3 regions of the Mesorhizobium sp. SP-1A genome follow, and region 2 is predicted to be linked to each of the others. Evidence: riboswitches for the same ligand, from Rfam matches in the RefSeq annotation. Region 2 holds a riboswitch; each other region holds the start of a gene.
What was found. A riboswitch is a leader RNA that binds a small molecule or an ion and turns the genes downstream of it on or off. The one in region 2 is predicted to bind cobalamin.

Region 1 (6,020 bases), on a different contig from region 2:
TGGTTATGCGGCGCTCGGCCGGTGGCGTGGCCCGCAGGCGCAGGAAAGCGGCGATGCGGGCGGCCACCTGTGCTACGCGATCCTCCTCCGGCCTGTTGGCGAAGGCGCGGAAGCCGAGCGCGGCGTCGGCCTCCGTTTCTCCCTTGAAGGAGATCGCGCCGGCAAGGATACGGCCGTCGAGTTCCGGCAGCACGACATGCATGGCGAGGTCGGCCGGCGCCAGGCCGCGCTGGTTGGTTGCCCATGCTTCCCGCCGGGTCGTGGCGACGATGACCTGGAAGACCGGCACGCCGGCACGGTCGAACAATGTCTGCGCGCCCGGTTCGGCTCCGCAAGCGAATGCGGTGGCGGTGACGACGGCCGAGGGCTTCAGCGCGGCCAGCGCGTTTTCGGCGAAAGCGAGGGAAGCGGCTTCCTTCAGGCTGGCCACGAAGATCGGCACCGGCACGATGCCTTTCTGGCGCAACGCATCGGCCAGCGCGTCGATCGGCGCGGTGTCGGCCGCCAGCAGCATGGAGCGGTAGAACAGGATCGGCACGACGGGTTTCGCCTTGTCGATCTGCGTGGGCTGCAAACCGGCTGTCTGTTCGACGACACCTTCGCCGGGCCGATAAAAACCGGCTTTCGGTATCTCGACAGGGGCGGGCGCATCCATCGCATGGCCGGCGAGGGCCGCCATGCGACGCACCAGCGCGGCCATGTTGGCAGGGCCGCCATTGCGGAAATAGCCGAGCAGGGCGCTCAATTCGGCCTGCGGCAGGGTGGAGGCTTCGGCAAGGCGCGAGTCGGCGTCGCGGTCCTCGCCGGGCAGGAGCGCGAGCTTGATGCCGCGTTCCCGTGCCAGCGCCGAAAGCCGGTCGCAGCCGTAGCGCCACCAATCGTAACCGCCGAGGATGCGCACCAGTATGACTTTCGCGTGCCGCGCCACGCCGTCCACCCACAGGTCCACCGACATCGGGTGGCGCAGGTCGCGCAGGGCGGCCAGCCGCATGGACGGAAGGCTGTCCGCTTCGGCCTTCCAGGCCGCGGCGAGTGCGGCCAGATCGCTGTCGGTGAAGGACAGCGCCACCATGTCGGCCGGCTGCTGCCGCAGGTCGACGGGCTCGGCCAGATCGTCGAGCGATGCGGATGTGGTGGTCAGGATGTGCATGGTCTATGCCATCCGGAATGCTTTGGGCGTGCGAGCCTCACAGCGTCACCCCGCCAGCATCTTCTCGATGGCCGGGCGGTTCAGCCCCTTGAGGCCGATCACCACCAGCCGCGAACGGCGGTCGTCCTGCGGCGTCCAGGCACGGTCGTAATAATGGTTCACGCGTGGACCGACGGCCTGCACCAGAAGCCGCATCGGCTTTGCCGCCACTTCCACGAAGCCTTTCACGCGCAGCACGTTCTCGGCTTCGGCGGCCGTGGCGACGCGGCGCGCAAGCTCCTCCGGATCGGCGACGGAGGGGATTTCCACCACGAACGTATCGAAATCGTCGTGCTCGTGATCCGCCATGCCGTCGTGATGGCTCTTGCGGTTCTCGATGTCGTCCTCGACGGCGAGGCCGAGGCCGAGCATGACCGAGGGGTCCACCTTGCCGTGCGCGGTGGGCAGAACCTTGACCGCGCGCGACAGATGTTCGCCGATGACGGCATTCGCCCGGGCGGCGCCGGTTTCGTCCATGAGGTCGTTCTTCGACAGGATGATGAGGTCGGCGCAGGCGACCTGATCCTCGAACACCTCTTCCACCGGGTCGTCATGGTCGAGCGTTCCGTCGGCGGCGCCCTGCGCGGCCAGCGCGTCCATGTCGGACGCCACCCGACCGGCGGCGAGGGCGGGGCCGTCCACCACAGCCACCACGCCGTCCACCGTGACGCGGTTCTTGACCGTGGGCCACTGGAAGGCCTGCACCAGCGGCTTGGGCAGGGCAAGGCCGGACGTTTCGATCAGGATATGGTCCACCCGGGGCGTGCGCGACAGGATCTGGTCGAGCGCCGGCACGAAATCATCCGCAACGGTGCAGCAGATGCAGCCGTTGGCCAGTTCCACGATGTTCTCTTCCGGGCAAGCTTCGACGCCGCAGCCCTTGAGGATTTCGCCGTCCACGCCGACGTCGCCGAACTCGTTGACGATCAGGGCAAGCCGCTTGTCGCCGGCGTTTTCGAGGATGTGACGGATCAGCGTCGTCTTGCCGGAACCAAGGAAGCCGGTGACGACGGTGCAGGGAACGCGGACGGCGGATGCGCTCATGACGGGTCCTTCAGGAGATCGAGGGGAGGGATGCGCGCGACGAGGCCGCGCTTGAGGCAATCGGGACGGCCGCGCCAGGGAATGAGGCCGTCTTCGGAGGCCGCGAACAGCTTGGCGCCGGCCACGAGATCGGGGCCATTCTCTACCGAGAGGTCGCCGAACACATAGCTCCAGGCGCCGTCCCGCAGGATCGCGGCGCTGAGCCGGCGCTTGCAGTTGCCGAGGCATTCGACGGTGCGCACGCGCACGGCTTCGTCGGCGACGGCACTGCGCGTGCGTTCGGCCAGCAGTTCGCCGGCGCGCGGATGGGCATCGGAACCGGATTCGTCACGGCAGGTGCGGCAGACCACCACGGTGACGGAACCGGGCCCCGCGCCGCCGGTCGGCGCCTCCTGCGTCTCGTCTGAGAAAAAACCGTCGCGGTCCACATCAACTCCTTGCCCGGGGCACCCGCCAGGCGTTGGGATTCTCGGTCGGACGGCAGGTCTCCTGGCTCGCGGGTCGTCGCCTCGGTGCCGCCTTCCCGGAAAATCCAGTGGCTATCGGCCTCGGCTCGCCGCCTACAGTTGCGGGGACAGCAGCGGATTTGAAGCCTTCCGGCTCCGCACCGCATTCCCTCTTAGCCTCTCCCGGCGAAGGGAGAGGAACCGTCTTTGCGGGATTTAGGCTTGGCTATGCGACACTGTCAACGCGCGGCTGCGACATGGCCGCGTCCGCAAGCGCCGGGCCGAGGTCGCCGGCCGGGGTGATCTCGAGCCGTTCGAGGCCGAGCCAGCCCTGCATGAGCCGCAATTCCTCGAAGAGCTGTCGTGCCGTTTCGGCCGGCGCGCCCTCCTCGGCATAGGCGGCATGAACGCGCAGGATGCCTGCGGGGCGGTCGGCCTTAAGGTCGATGCGGGCCACCAGCCGGTCGCCCAGCAGGAACGGCAGCACGTAATAGCCGTATTGGCGCTTCTGCGCCGGCGTGTAGATCTCGATGCGGTAGCGGAAGCCGAACAGGCTTTCGGCCCGGCTGCGCTCGAAGACCAGCGGGTCGAACGGCGCGAGCAGGGCGCGTGCGCGAATGGCGCGGGCAATACGCGCATCCTTGTGCAGGTAGGCGGGCTTGCTCCAACCCTCGACGCGGAGCGGCAGGAGTTCGCCTTCCTCCACGAGTTCCTCGATCCGGCCTTTGACGTCGCCGGGCGAAAGCCGGAAATAGTCGCGCAGGCAGGCGGCGGTGCCGACTCCGTGGGCCCTGGCCGCAATGCGCAGAAGCTCGCGATGGGCATCCGCGGGCGCCGGCGTGGGCAGGTCGAGCACTTCGCGCGGCAGCACCCGCTCGGGCAGGTCGTACAGGCGCTCGAAGCCACGCCTGCGGGCCGTCGTGATGCGGCCGGCCCAGAACAGCCATTCGAAGGCGTGCTTGGCGTCGCTCCATCCCCACCAGCCGCCGCTGCCCTTCTGGCCGTCGATGTCGGAGGCGGCCACGGGGCCACGCTCGGCCACGATCCGGTAGATGTCTTCTATATAGGCGGCGCGCTCGCGGCCGAATTTGGCGAGGCCGGCATACATCTCCTCGCCGCGCTCCGCCCGCTCCATGCGCCAGCGCAGCAGGGGCCAGGTCGAGACCGGCAGGAAGGAGGCCTCATGGGCCCAATATTCGAACAGGCTTCGCCTGCGGCCGATCGTGGATGCGTCGAGAAGCTCCGTGGGGTAGGGGCCGAGCCTGGAATAATGGGGCATGTAGTGCGCGCGCACGACCGTGCTGACGGAATCGATCTGCAGCAGGCCGGTGCGGCCGATCACCCGATGGATGTGCCTGCGGGTCGGCACGGCAGACGGCCGGGCGTCGGCGAAGCCCTGCGCGGCGAGCGCGATGCGGCGAGCGGTGGCGAGAGAAATCTTTTCCTTCATGCCGTATCCCTGTTGCGGAGCGGTCGCGAGCCGCCACCCGATTCCAGCCATGTTAGCAGCCGGACGGCAGCATTCTTGTCAGGATAAAAAGTGGAGTAAAAAGCGAAGGAAATCAAATCGCCGTGAAGCGGCATGGATTTACAGTATTACCCGCTTGGCGCCATTTTTAGGACAAGGTTGGACTTGCTTCGCGGGAACCGCTGCGCTAACCCTCGCCGCGTTGCAGCATGGGACCCTCAATCGGCTCAGCGGTCCGGACGGCCACGCTTCCGCATTCCGGTCCCCTGCTGCTAAGTCTGGCGGATCGGCCGCCAACGGAAATCGCAGCATGGGCGCACTCCTCGTTTCTTATCTGCCTGTCGTCATCTTCATCGCGGTTGCGCTGGTCGTCGGCCTGGCGCTGATCGTCACGCCTTTCGTGATCGCGTATCGCAACCCCGACCCGGAGAAGCTGTCGGCTTACGAGTGCGGCTTCAATTCGTTCGACGATGCGCGCATGAAGTTCGACATCCGCTTCTATCTGGTGTCGATCCTGTTCATCATCTTCGATCTGGAGGTGGCGTTCCTGTTTCCCTGGGCGGTTTCCTTCGGGAAGATCGGCATGCTGGGCTTCTGGTCGATGATGGTGTTCCTTGCCGTGCTGACCATCGGCTTCATCTATGAGTGGAAGAAGGGAGCGCTGGAATGGGATTGAAAGACAATTCCGGCACGCTCGTCGCGCCGCGCCCGAAGGGCATTCTCGATCCCCGCACCGGCAAGCCGTTCGGGGCGGACGATCCATATTTCGCCGAGATCAACAGCGAACTGGCCGACAAGGGCTTCCTCGTCACCTCGGTCGAGTCCCTGATCACCTGGGCGCGCACCGGCTCGCTGATGTACATGACGTTCGGGCTCGCCTGCTGCGCGGTGGAGATGATCCATTCGGCCATGCCGCGCTACGACAGCGAGCGCTTCGGCATCGCGCCGCGCGCCTCGCCGCGCCAGTCCGACGTGATGATCGTCGCCGGCACGCTGACCAACAAGATGGCGCCGGCGCTGCGCAAGGTCTACGACCAGATGCCGGAGCCGCGCTATGTGATCTCCATGGGCTCCTGCGCCAATGGCGGCGGCTACTATCACTACTCCTATTCCGTGGTGCGCGGCTGCGACCGCGTCGTGCCGGTGGATATTTACGTGCCGGGCTGCCCGCCGAGCGCGGAAGCGCTGCTTTACGGCCTTCTTCTGCTGCAGAAGAAGATCCGCCGCACCGGTACGATCGAGCGGTAAGCGATCATGAGCGAAACCCTGAACGATCTCGCCGCGCATATCGCGGCAAAGCTCGGTGCGGTCGTCACCGACAGCGTGCTGGCCTATGGCGAGCTGACGATCACCGTCGAGCCGGCCGATATCGTCAAGGTCGCCACCTTCCTGCGCGACGACGAGAAGTGCCGGTTCGTGTCGATCATCGATGTCTGCGGAGCCGACTATCCGTACCGGGCGCGCCGTTTCGACGTGCTCTACCACCTGCTCTCGCCCGCGCAAAACCTGCGCGTCAGGATCAAGGTGCAGGCGGACGAGAACACGCTGGTGCCGTCCGTCACGTCCGTCTGGCCTGGCGCCGACTGGTTCGAACGCGAGACCTATGACCTCTACGGCGTCCTGTTCTCCGGGCATCCGGACCTCCGCCGTATCCTGACCGACTACGGTTTCGAGGGCCACCCGCTACGCAAGGATTTCCCGCTGACCGGGTTCGTCGAGGTCCGCTACGACGACGAGGCCAAGCGCGTGATCTACGAGCCGGTGGAACTCAAGCAGGAATTCCGCAACTTCGACTTCCTCTCGCCCTGGGAAGGCACTGACTACGTGCTGCCCGGCGACGAAAAGGCGAAACAGTGATGCGGCAGATCGGCAA
Region 2 (6,020 bases):
TTCGGTGAGCGCAACGCCGGCATTGTTCTGCGCATCGAGCAGGCCGAACAGCGTCGCCTTCTCGGTGTGGTCGGGCTGTGCCGGGTAGCCGGGAGCCGGACGGATTCCCTGATAGGCTTCGGCGATCAGGTCGTCGCCCGTCAGCGCCTCATCCGGCGCGTAGCCCCAGAATTCCTTGCGCACGCGCTCATGCATGCGCTCGGCGAAGGCCTCGGCGAAGCGGTCGGCCAGCGCCTTGACCAGAATGGACGAATAATCGTCATTGGCCCGTTCGAAGCGTTCGGCGATCGCCACCTCCTCGATGCCGGCCGTCACCACGAAGCCGCCGACATAATCGGGCTTGCCGCTTTCCACAGGCGCTACGAAATCCGACAAGGCGAGATTGGCCTTGCCGTCGCGCTTGGTAAGCTGCTGGCGCAGCGTGAAGAAGGTAGCAAGCTCCTGCGACCTGTTCTCGTCGGTGAAGAGCCGGATGTCGTCGCCCACCGCGTTGGCCGGCCAGAAGCCGATCACGGCCCTCGGGGCGAACCATTTTTCCGCGATGATCTTCTTCAGCATCGCCTGCGCATCCTCGAAAAGCTGGCGCGCGGCCGCTCCCTGCTTTTCATCCTCGAGGATCTTCGGATAGCGGCCTTTCAGCTCCCATGTCTGGAAGAAGGGCGTCCAGTCGATGTAGCGGGACAGTTCTTCCAGGTCCCACGTCTCGAACACGCGGGTGCCGAGGAAAGAAGGTTTTGGCGCGTCATAGGCCGCCCAGTCGATCCGATGCGCGTTCTGGCGCGCCTTCGCCAGCGGCAGGCGCTGCTTTTCCAATTCCGAACGCTCATGCGCTTCCGCGACCTTGCGGTACTCGCCGCGCAGAGCCTCGACATAGCCCGGTTTCATTTCAGGCGACAACAGGCTCGAAACCACACCGACGGCGCGGCTGGCGTCGGTCACATAGACCGTCTGCCCGCGTTCGTAACGCGGATGGATCTTCACTGCGGTATGGACGCGGCTGGTCGTCGCCCCGCCGATCAGCAGCGGAATGTCAAAACCCTCGCGTTCCATCTCAGCGGCGACATGCGCCATCTCGTCCAGCGACGGCGTGATGAGGCCCGACAGGCCGATGATATCGACATTCTCGGCCCGCGCCGTTTCGAGGATTTTCGCAGCCGGCACCATCACGCCGAGATCGATGATCTCGTAATTGTTGCAGGCCAGCACGACGCCGACGATGTTCTTGCCGATGTCGTGCACATCGCCCTTCACCGTGGCCATCAGGATCTTGCCCGCGCTTTCGCGCAGGCCTTGTCCGCCATTGGCCTCTTTTTCAGCCTCCATATAAGGCAGCAGCACGGCCACCGCCTGCTTCATCACGCGAGCCGACTTGACCACCTGCGGCAGGAACATTTTCCCCGATCCGAACAGGTCGCCGACCACGTTCATGCCGGCCATCAGCGGCCCTTCGATGACATGCAGCGGCCGTTCGGCCCGTTGGCGGGCTTCCTCGGTGTCTTCCTCGATGAACTCGGTGATGCCGTTGACCAGCGCGTGTTCCAGCCGCTTCTCGACCGGCCATTCGCGCCAGGCGAGGTCCTTTTCCCTGGCCTCCTTGCCGGCAACGCCCTTGAAGCGCTCGGCCAGTTCCAGCAGCCGCTCGGTCGGGGAACCGCTCGCCTTGGGCACTCGGTTGAGCACCACGTCCTCGCAGGCCTCGCGCAACTCGGGATCGATCGATTCATAGACGGCGAGCTGGCCGGCATTGACGATGCCCATGTCCATGCCCGCCTGGATGGCGTGGTAGAGGAACACGGCGTGCATGGCCTCGCGAACCGGCTCGTTGCCGCGGAAGGAGAAGGACAGGTTCGACACGCCGCCCGAAACATGGACATGCGGCAGCGTGGCCGTGATCTCGCGCGCGGCCTCGATGAAGTCGACACCGTAATTGTTGTGCTCCTCGATGCCCGTCGCCACGGCGAAGATATTCGGGTCGAAGATGATGTCCTCGGCGGCGAAACCCGCCTGCCCGGTCAGGAGCTTGTAGGCGCGGGTGCAGATCTCCACCTTGCGCGCCTGCGTGTCGGCCTGCCCGGCCTCGTCGAAAGCCATGACCACGACCGCCGCGCCATACATGCGGCACAGCCTTGCATGGTGCAGGAAGGCCTCCTCGCCCTCCTTCATGGAAATGGAATTGACGATCGGCTTGCCCTGCACGCATTTCAGGCCGGCTTCGATCACCTCCCATTTGGACGAGTCGATCATGACCGGCACGCGCGCTATGTCCGGCTCCGAGGCGATCAGGTTGAGATACTCCACCATTGCCTTTTTGGAGTCGATCAGGCCCTCTTCCATGTTGACGTCGATGACCTGCGCGCCATTGGCCACCTGGTCGCGCGCGACATCCAGCGCGGCGGCAAAATCCCCGGCGGTGATCAGCTTCCTGAATTTCGCCGAACCGGTGACATTGGTGCGCTCGCCGACATTGACGAAGGGAATTTCCGGCGTGAGCGTGAACGGCTCCAGGCCGGAGAGCTTCATCAACGGCTTGTGCTCGGGCACCTGACGCGGCGGGTGCTTGCTGACCGCCTCGGCGATTGCCGCGATGTGCTCGGGCGTCGAGCCGCAGCAACCGCCGACCACGTTCACCAGCCCCTCGCGGGCGAACTCCTCGACCTGCGCGGCCATGAATTCCGGGCTTTCGTCATATCGGCCGAAGGCGTTGGGCAGGCCGGCATTGGGATAGGCACAGGTGAAGGTGTCGGCGACGCTGGAAAGCTCGGCCAGATGCGGCCGCATCGCATTGGCGCCGAGCGCGCAGTTCAGCCCGAAGGTGAATGGGTCGGCATGACGCAGCGAGTGCCAGAACGCGGTCGGCGTCTGGCCAGAAAGGGTGCGGCCGGACAGGTCGGTGATCGTGCCGGAGATCATGATCGGCAGCCGCTCGCCGGTCTCGGCGAAAATCTCCTCGCAGGCGAAGACCGCCGCCTTGGCGTTCAACGTGTCGAAGATCGTCTCGATTAGGATGAGGTCGGCGCCGCCGTCGATCAGCCCGCGCAACTGCTCGGCATAGGCGATGCGCAGGTCGTCGAAGGTCACGGCGCGATAGCCGGGATTGTTGACGTCGGGCGAGATCGAGGCCGTGCGGTTCGTGGGGCCGAGCGCGCCGGCGACAAAGCGGCGCTTGCCGTCCTCCTGTTCGGCCCGGATCACGGCGCGGCGGGCAAGGCGCGCGCCGTCGCGATTCAGTTCATAGACCATGTCCTCCATGCCGTAGTCGGCCTGCGCGATGCGCGTGGAGGAGAAGGTGTTGGTCTCGACGATATCCGCGCCGGCAATGGCGTAGCGGTAGTGGATTTCCTCGATCGCCTTGGGTTGCGAAAGGATCAAAAGATCGTTGTTGCCCTGCTGGTGGCAGGCGCAACCGCCGAAGCGGTCGCTGCGGAAATGGTCCTCGCCGAAGCCGAGCCCCTGGATCTGCGTGCCCATTGCGCCGTCCAGCACCAGGATGCGCTCGCGCGCGGCGGCCGTCAGCGCGGCGCGAACCTCGTCCCCGCGGGACGTCTTGGCTGTCGGCCCGAACAGGCCCTTCAACGCAGAATTCATTTGCGACAATTCCAGTTCTCGTGACGACACAGCATCGGAAATCACATAAAGATATCTTTATGTCAATATACCAAAATGGCACCAGTAAGCGGAAAGCCGGCGAATTGAGCTTCGCGCGCTTGATTGACAGGCAAGGCGAGTCTGCTACTGTCGCTGGAGATACGGGCGAAGCTGGTGAGATTCCGGCACGGTCGCGCCACTGTAATCGGCAGTCGGAAAGGCTGCCGTAAGTCAGACCGCAGCGTATCTCGCAGTCAATCAACGGGACGCGGTATCCCAGGAGACAATGATGTCCAATGCCACACTAGCACCGGGCGTACGCCCTATGCCGATCCCCCTGGGCGAGTTGTTGCCCTGGGCCATCTTTGCCGGCCTGCTCATGCTTCTGGCGATCTATTTCGTCGGGGCGGAGGAGGGCGCCACGTCCCTGATTTCCGGCATGAACGTGCACGAATTCGTGCATGACGGCCGCCATCTGCTCGGTTTCCCCTGTCACTAAGGAGACAGGGTACATGGTTGGCAGATTGTTGCTGCGCGGCATGCTTGTCGGGCTGCTCGCGGGGCTATTGGCGTTTGCCTTTGCCCGGGTCTATGGGGAGCCGCCGGTCGATAAGGCGATCGCCTTCGAAGAGCAGATGGCGCAGGCCGCCGGCGAGGCGCCGGAGCCTGAAATCGTCAGCAGGGCCACTCAGGCCGGTGCCGGCCTTGCCGTAGGGCTGCTGGTCTACGGCGCGGCACTCGGCGGTCTTTTCTCGCTCGTTTTCGCCTATGCCCATGGCCGGCTCGGTTCGCTCGGTCCCCGCGGCACCTCGGCGGTGCTGGCCGTCCTCGGGTTTGTGGCGATCATCGTGGCGCCGGGGATAAAATACCCCGCCAGTCCACCGGCGGTCGGCAGCGCGGAGACGATCGGTTATCGCACCGAGCTGTTCTTCATCATGATCGTGATATCGGTCGCGGCCATGGTGCTGGCGGTCGCGCTGGCACGGCGCCTGTGGGCGCAGCATGGCGGCTGGAACGCCTCCATCATCGCAGGAATCGTCTTCCTGGCCATCTTCGCCGTGGTCAACCATGCGATGCCGGACATCAACGAAGTGCCGGAAAACTTCTCGGCCGCGGTGCTGTGGCAGTTCCGCGTGGCAGCCCTGGGCATCCAGCTGATCGTCTGGACGGTTATCGGGCTGGCATTCGGCGCGGCCGTCGAACCTGAACTGGTCAGCCGCAGCCGGGGCAGGTCCGCCGGGCGGCTCGCCACGTTCTGAGACGGTGCAGCCGGTCCCGAAGACCAGGGCCGCCAGCGCGACCGTCACTTTTGTGAAGCTCGCGCTGATCGTTTCTGCCTTGGCGTTTGCTTCTGCGGATGCCCGCGCCCACTCGCGTTCGGGCCCGCCCGAGCCCGGCATTCCCATCCCAAGCCTGACGCATGGGCAGATGGCCGTCATGGCCCGCTACAGGCGCGAAACGGTTGATCTGGCGAGCCGGCAGACGAAGACCGATCCGACGTTCCGCCGGCTGCTGAACTACGGCAACATCCAGTATACATACTGCCTGTGGGGTCTGGTGCCCGGCAGCATCCGGGACGAGGAAAGTCCCTTCAACGAGTGCAGCCACGCTTATCTGGCCGCGACCAAGGCAGTTCTCGCCTATATGCAGGGCATGCCCTCTGCGCGAGACGCCGCCAACGATCTCGTTTCCCGGATCGACGCCGACATGGTGCGCACCGGCGCCTCGTGGGTCCTGTGCCAGTATAGCGGCGAGCCGTTCAGCACCGGCGGGATCGTCGTGCCGCGCTGGCGCGAAGTACCATTTCATGCCCCCAGCCTGGTGGCCTTCCTGACTGCGCTCTGCGTGCCGATAGGGGGGCTGGTGACGGTTTTCCGAAGGCGCGCGGCGCCATCCGGCCCGAGCGGCTGAATGCATCCCGCTTTGGCTCTCTTGCCATGAGACGCCATCCTCGTGGTTATGCGCGATGATCGGGTAGCGAGAATTTCCGTGAGATTGTATTGACCGTCGTCGCCCGCCGCTTCGGGCCCGTCAGCCGCTTTGCCGAAAGCTCGAAGCTGGAGGCCAGGGATCAAGGACAATGCCGTGACTGAACGAACAATGACGCTCGCCGCGGTCGAGCAGATATCCATCCGTGCCTTGGTGGCGGCGGGAACCCGCGAAGAGAATGCCGCGGCGGTCGCGCGCTCGACCATGCTAGCGGAGCGCGACGGCATTCGCAGCCATGGCCTGCTTTATGTCCCGATCTATGCCGAGCATGTCCGTTGCGGCAAGGTGGACGGCATGGCGCATCCCGTCGTGTCGCAACCGCGTGCCGGCGCCGTCGTCGTCGATGCCGCCACCGGTTTCGCCCATCCGGCGATCGACGCCGGCTGGGACCGGTTTGTGACGGCGGCCCGCGAGAACGGCGTCGCTGCAATGACGGTGTTCAACTC
Region 3 (6,020 bases), on a different contig from region 2:
CAGCCGGTCGCAATGGGCCTTCAGCGCCTCGCCGCGCTCGTAGATGCGGATCGACTGGTCGAGCGGCACGTCGCCGCGCTCCAGATCGTCGACGATCTTCTCCAGCGCTTCCAGCGCCTGCTCGAAGCTCATCGCCTTGACGTCTTCGTTGGCTTGCCCGTCCATTTCCTATCCTTTCATAAGCCGGCCGACATGGGCCGCCACCGAAAACGCCAGACCCTGGAGGTCGTAGCCGCCTTCCAGGAGGCTGACGAGGCGGCCGCCGCTGTATCGCTGCGCCAGGTCCATCACCTGCCCGGTCGCCCAGTCGAAATCCTCTTCCGTCAGGTCGATCTCGGCCAGCGGGTCGCGATGATGCGCGTCGAAGCCGGCCGAGACGATGACGAGATCGGGCCGGAACGCGTCCAGCGCCGGCAGCACGCGCGAGGAGAACGCGTCGCGGAACATCTCCGTGCCGGTACGCGGCGCAAGCGGCGCGTTGACGATGTTGCCCGCACCCGTCTCCCCCTTCGCCCCGGTGCCCGGATAGAGCGGCATCTGGTGCGTCGAACAATAGAGCACCGTCGGATCGTCCCAGAAGATGTCCTGCGTGCCGTTGCCGTGGTGCACGTCCCAATCGACGATGGCGACGCGCTCGGCGCCATGCTTCCTCTGGGCATGGCGGGCGGCGATGGCGGCGTTGTTGAACAGGCAGAAGCCCATGGGCGTGGTCTTCTCGGCGTGATGGCCGGGCGGACGGGAGGCGACGAAGACGTTGTCGGCACGGCCCTCGAACACGTCGTCCACGGCCGCGTTCGCCGCGCCGATGGCGGTCAGCGCCGCCTCCCAGCTCTTCGGGCTGGCGACGGTATCGGCGTCGATCGGCGTCATGCCCGTCTCCGGGATCGCCGCGCGGATGCGCGCGACGTGGCTTTCGGGATGCGCGTAGAGGATCGTGGCCTCGTCGCCCAGCGGCGACTGCACGCGGTCGAGCGCGGAAAAGGCCTCGTCGTCCAGAATGCGTTCGATGGCCCGCAGCCTGTCCGGCCGCTCGGGATGACCGGACGGCGTGATGTGCTCAAGATAGATCGGATGGGTATAGAGGCGGGTGGTCATTGGCCCATTCTAACAGCAATAGCCGGCATGGCCACGCGGCACACGCCGAAGCATGGGGAAAATCCTGGCGACGTCGCGGCATGTCGGTATCGGGATGCAATTTTGCAAGCGCCGCGCTATGGTGCCGCCACTGTCAGGTGCCCGCCTGCGGCGGGAGAATCGGGAACACGGTTGAAGTCCGTGGCGCGCCCAGCGCTGTAAGGGAGACCGCCGGCAAAGGCCACTGTTCGCGGGAACGGGAAGGCGCCGGGGCGGGACGAACCCAAGCCAGAAGACCGGCCTGAGCAGGATAGCCACCCGCATGGACGGGCGGGTGGCGTTCCGATCGCAGGGGAATGCGATGAATCTTGCCGCCCGCCAACAGGACAATGCCGATAATTCGTTTGCCGATGCCGACCGCGAGGCCGTCTACCGCGCCATCTTCACGCGCAGGGACGTGCGCAGCCAGTTTCGCGACGGCGAGATAGGCGACGCCGTGCTGGCGCGCCTGTTGGCGGCAGCCCACCATGCGCCGTCGGTGGGCTTCATGCAGCCATGGAATTTCATCGTCATCCGCGACATGGCGCGCCGCCGGGCCGTGCGCGACCTGTTCCTCGCGGCCCGCCAACAGGAACTTCCGCACATGGCCGAAGACCGGCAGGCGCTCTACCGCCAGCTCAAGCTCGAAGGAATCTGCGAAAGCGCGCTGAACCTGTGCATCACCTGCGACCGCCGCCGCAGCGCCGATTCCCCTCTCGGGCGCTGGCACAACCCCCAGATGGACCTCTACAGCACCGTTTGCGCGGTGCAGAATTTCTGGCTGGCGGCGCGCGCCGAAGGCATCGGCGTCGGCTGGGTCAGCATTCTGGATGCGGAAGCGCTCAAACGCCTCCTCGAAATCCCCGATCCGGTGGCGCCGGTCGCCTATCTGTGCGTCGGCCACGTTTCGGAATTCGCGCGGCGCCCGGACCTGGAGCAGGCCAGATGGCGAGGCAGGCTGCCGCTCGGCGACCTCATCATGAGCGAAACCTACGGGGGCGAGGGCGAGGAAACGCTCAAGGCCGCCGCGGCCGGCAATCAGGTCCCGTAGCGGCCCGGACCTGTTCGCGGCGGCCGCCGGTCAAAGAATCTCGGTCCTGGCGATGTGGATGCCGAAGCCTTCGAGACCGACATAATGGCGTTCGCGCGAGGCGATAAGGTTGATCGAGGAGATGCCGAGATCGCGCAATATCTGCGCGCCAAGGCCGATCTCGCGCCATTCGTTCTCGCGCCGCCGCGCTTCCTCGTGCTCCTCGCGGTCCCCGGACGCGGGACGCTGGCGCTCCTGATGAGCGACGCCGACCGAGCCCTCGCGCAGATAGACGATGACGCCGCGCTGGCGCGCGCCCATCTCCTTCATGATGCCGTCCAGCTTGTGGCCGGTGCCGAACACGTCGGCCACTACGTCCTCAGGATGGAGGCGCACCGGCACCTCGACACCGTCGCGGATGTCGCCGAAGACGACGGCCAGATGGTGCATCACGTCCCATGGCAGCGTATAGGTGAACAGCTTGGCCTTGCCGCCGGGCGTCTCGATATCGGTGCAGGCGACGCGCTCGATCAGGGTTTCCTGCCGCTGGCGATAGGCGATCAGGTCGGCCACCGACACCTGCTTCAGGCCGTGCTCCTTGGCAAAGGCCGCGACATCCGGCCCGCGCTTGACGGTGCCGTCGTCGTTGACCAGTTCGGAGATGACGCCGACCGGCGGCAGGCCGGCAAGCTTGCACAGGTCCACCGCCGCTTCGGTGTGGCCCGAACGCATGAGCACGCCGCCCTCGCGCGCGATCAGCGGGAAGATGTGGCCAGGACGGACGAAATCCGACGGGCCGACATTGCCGTTGGCGAGGTTGCGCACGGTCAGCGTGCGGTCGTCGGCCGAGATGCCGGTGGTGGTGCCGTGCTTGAAATCGACGCTGACGGTGAAGGCGGTCGTGTGCGCTGAATCGTTGTCGGCCACCATCGGCGCGAGGTTCAGCCGCCGGGCGTCCTCGCGCAGCATCGGCGTGCAGACGATGCCGGAGGTGTGGCGCACGATGAAGGCCATCTTCTCCGGCGTGCAGTGCACGGCGGCGACGATCAGGTCGCCCTCGTTCTCGCGCCCGTCGTCGTCCATGACCACGACGATCTCGCCGCGCTCGAAAGCGCGGATGGCTTCGACGATTTTCTTCTGGTCGTACATGGCTCGCTACGCTCGCGGCAATCGGCAGTTGGCAATTGGCAATAGGGGAAGACCGGACAAAACGGAAGCCATAACCGACTGCCTATTGGCGATTGCCGACTGCCCTTTCCCCGACCTGCCCCCGATGCCGCAGATAATGGTCCGCGATGGCGCAGGCGACCATGGCCTCGCCGATCGGCACGGCGCGGATGCCGACGCAGGGATCGTGCCGGCCCTTGGTCATGACGTCGACGTCCTTGCCGTCCCTGTCGATGGAGCGGCGCGGCGTCAGGATGGACGAGGTCGGCTTGACCGCGAAGCGCGCCACGACCGGCTGGCCGGTCGAGATGCCGCCCAATATGCCGCCGGCATTGTTGGACAGGAACACCGGCTTGCCGTCGTTGCCCATGCGCATCTCGTCGGCATTCTGTTCGCCGGTGATGCGGGCGGCCTCGAAGCCGTTGCCGATCTCCACGCCTTTCACGGCATTGATCGACATGAGGTTGGAGGCGATGTCCTGGTCGAGCTTGGCATAGATCGGCGCCCCGAGCCCTGCGGGCACGCCTTCGGCCACGATCTCGATGAGCGCGCCCACCGAGGAACCGGCCTTGCGGATGCCGTCCAGATAATCGGCGAAGACCGGCACGGAAGCCGGATCGGGCGTGAAGAAGGGGTTCTCCGGGTCGTCGACGAAGTTCCAGTTCCAGTTGGCGCGATCGATCGCCTTCTCGCCCATGGAAATCAGGGCGCCGCGCACCACCAGCCCCGGCACCACCTTGCGCGCCAGCGCGCCGGCCGCCACGCGCGCGGCCGTCTCGCGCGCAGAGGAGCGGCCGCCGCCGCGATGATCGCGCAGGCCGTACTTCACGTCATAGGCGTAGTCGGCATGGCCGGGCCGGTACTGGCGGGCGATCTCGCCATAGTCCTTGGAGCGCTGGTCGACATTCTCGATCATCATCGACACCGGCGTGCCGGTGGTGAGCATGGTCTCGCCGTCTTCGTCCAAGACGAAGCCGGACAGCACCTTCACCTCGTCGGGCTCGCGGCGCTGGGTGACGAAGCGCGACTTGCCGGGCCGGCGCCGGTCCAGTTCGGCCTGGATCTCGGCGCGGGTGAAGCGGATGCCCGGCGGGCAGCCGTCCACGACGCAGCCGAGCGCCGCCCCGTGGCTCTCGCCCCAGGTGGTGACGCGGAAAAGATGGCCGAAGGTGTTGTGCGACATCGAAGAAAATCCCTTCCGGCACCGGGCCGGACGCAGCCGCGTTCTATTGGCGTTTTCGGTGGCGGTCAAACCATTGCCGATGCCGGAAAACCCTTGGACAACCGGGAGCCGCCGGAAAGCGGATTAAGTTTTGACACATTCGGCTGATTTCTGCTCTGTTCCGACGCCACGCGTCCGACCTGGAGGCGCGGGCACGAATCGAAAGGACCATCATGCGTATCCTGACCGGCGCCGTTTTCGCCGTATTGTTGAGTGCCACGGCCGCACTGGCCGGGCAGACAGAAGGCCATATCAAGAAGGTCGACAAGGACACGATGACGCTGACGCTGGACGACGGCAAGTCCTACAAGATGAATGCCGAGATGGACGTCGACGCGCTGAAGCCGGGCATGGACGTCGTCATCGCCTATGACGAGACCGACGGCCAGAACATCATCACCGACATGGAATTGCCGGACTGAGCCGGCAGCGCCGTCTCAAAGCCAGCGCAGGCGCCCGTCCTGCAGCTTCAGCACCCTGTCCTGCGGAATGTCCAGCGAGGCCGCCACGGCCTTGGGCGTATTCTCCACCAGCCTGAACAGGGTGCGGATGACACCGCCGTGCGTGACGCAGACCGTGGGGGCGGCAAGTTCCTCGAAAAAGGGGCGCACGCGCTCCAGAAGCATCTGGTAGCTCTCGGCCTGCGGGCCCGGCGGGCAGAAATCCCACTTGTCGAACGCGCGCTCGCGCTCCGCGCCGGGCGCGCGCCTTTCAAGCTCCGCGAAGGTGAGGCCCTGCCACTCGCCGAAATTCAGCTCCACCAGGCGCGGGTCCATGCGGTAGGCGACGGGGTCGAGGCCCATCGCCGCGCGCGCCAGTTCCATGGTCTCGCGCGTGCGCAGCATCGGGCTGGCGACGAAATCGAAATCGGCGGGAGAGGCGATCAGCTCCGACAGCCGGCGGCCGTTGCGCTCGGCTTGCCGTCTGCCCAGCCGGTTCAACTCGGTGTCGGCCTGCCCCTGGAGCCGGCCTTCGGCGTTCCAGTTGGTCTGGCCGTGGCGCACGAAGTAGGCGAGCGGAGGCATGGCGTCCCGACGGCTGGCGAGCAGTTGCGGCGAGCAGGCCGCGCGGCTCTCAATCCTTGATGACGGAGATGTCCGGCGCGTCCACGGCCTTCATGCCGACCACATGGTAGCCCGAATCGACGTGATGCACCTCGCCGGTGACGCCGCGCGACAGGTCGGAGAGGAAATAGAGCCCCGAATCGCCCACCTCTTCCGGAGTCACGGTGCGCTTCAGCGGCGAATTGTACTCGTTCCACTTCAGGATGTAGCGGAAGTCGCCGATGCCGGAAGCGGCAAGCGTCTTGATCGGGCCGGCGGAGATGGCGTTGACGCGGATGCCCTTGCCGCCGAGATCGACGGCCAGATAGCGCACGCTCGCCTCGAGCGCGGCCTTGGCGACGCCCATGACGTTGTAGTGCGGCATCACCTTCTCGGCGCCGTAATAGGTCAGCGTCAGCAGCGAGCCGCCGTCCGGCATCAGCGC

Region 1: another riboswitch for cobalamin. It lies ahead of QU595_RS16080 (DUF1636 family protein); the one in region 2 lies ahead of QU595_RS21230 (CbtB domain-containing protein).
Region 3: another riboswitch for cobalamin. It lies ahead of bluB (5,6-dimethylbenzimidazole synthase); the one in region 2 lies ahead of QU595_RS21230 (CbtB domain-containing protein).

Annotation. Positions count from the first base shown of each region.
Region 1 covers NZ_JAVXZD010000003.1:226,821-232,840, reverse strand. Annotated here, with positions in the region: gene cobN (cobaltochelatase subunit CobN) at 1-1,150, opposite strand, end outside; gene cobW (cobalamin biosynthesis protein CobW) at 1,196-2,233, opposite strand; gene QU595_RS16080 (DUF1636 family protein) at 2,230-2,661, opposite strand; cobalamin riboswitch at 2,695-2,900, opposite strand; gene QU595_RS16075 (winged helix-turn-helix domain-containing protein) at 2,906-4,129, opposite strand; gene QU595_RS16070 (NADH-quinone oxidoreductase subunit A) at 4,458-4,823, shown strand; gene QU595_RS16065 (NADH-quinone oxidoreductase subunit B family protein) at 4,814-5,395, shown strand; gene QU595_RS16060 (NADH-quinone oxidoreductase subunit C) at 5,402-6,004, shown strand.
Region 2 covers NZ_JAVXZD010000004.1:594,599-600,618, forward strand. Annotated here, with positions in the region: gene metH (methionine synthase) at 1-3,585, opposite strand, end outside; cobalamin riboswitch at 3,716-3,844, shown strand; gene QU595_RS21230 (CbtB domain-containing protein) at 3,875-4,084, shown strand; gene QU595_RS21235 (CbtA family protein) at 4,098-4,844, shown strand; gene QU595_RS21240 (hypothetical protein) at 5,023-5,496, shown strand; gene QU595_RS21245 (Ldh family oxidoreductase) at 5,671-6,020, shown strand, end outside.
Region 3 covers NZ_JAVXZD010000001.1:782,448-788,467, reverse strand. Annotated here, with positions in the region: gene QU595_RS03795 (exodeoxyribonuclease VII small subunit) at 1-165, opposite strand, end outside; gene QU595_RS03790 (histone deacetylase family protein) at 169-1,095, opposite strand; cobalamin riboswitch at 1,214-1,394, shown strand; gene bluB (5,6-dimethylbenzimidazole synthase) at 1,436-2,164, shown strand; gene ribB (3,4-dihydroxy-2-butanone-4-phosphate synthase) at 2,195-3,292, opposite strand; gene aroC (chorismate synthase) at 3,375-4,493, opposite strand; gene QU595_RS03770 (DUF1344 domain-containing protein) at 4,706-4,954, shown strand; gene QU595_RS03765 (histidine phosphatase family protein) at 4,970-5,557, opposite strand; gene fabI (enoyl-ACP reductase FabI) at 5,607-6,020, opposite strand, start outside.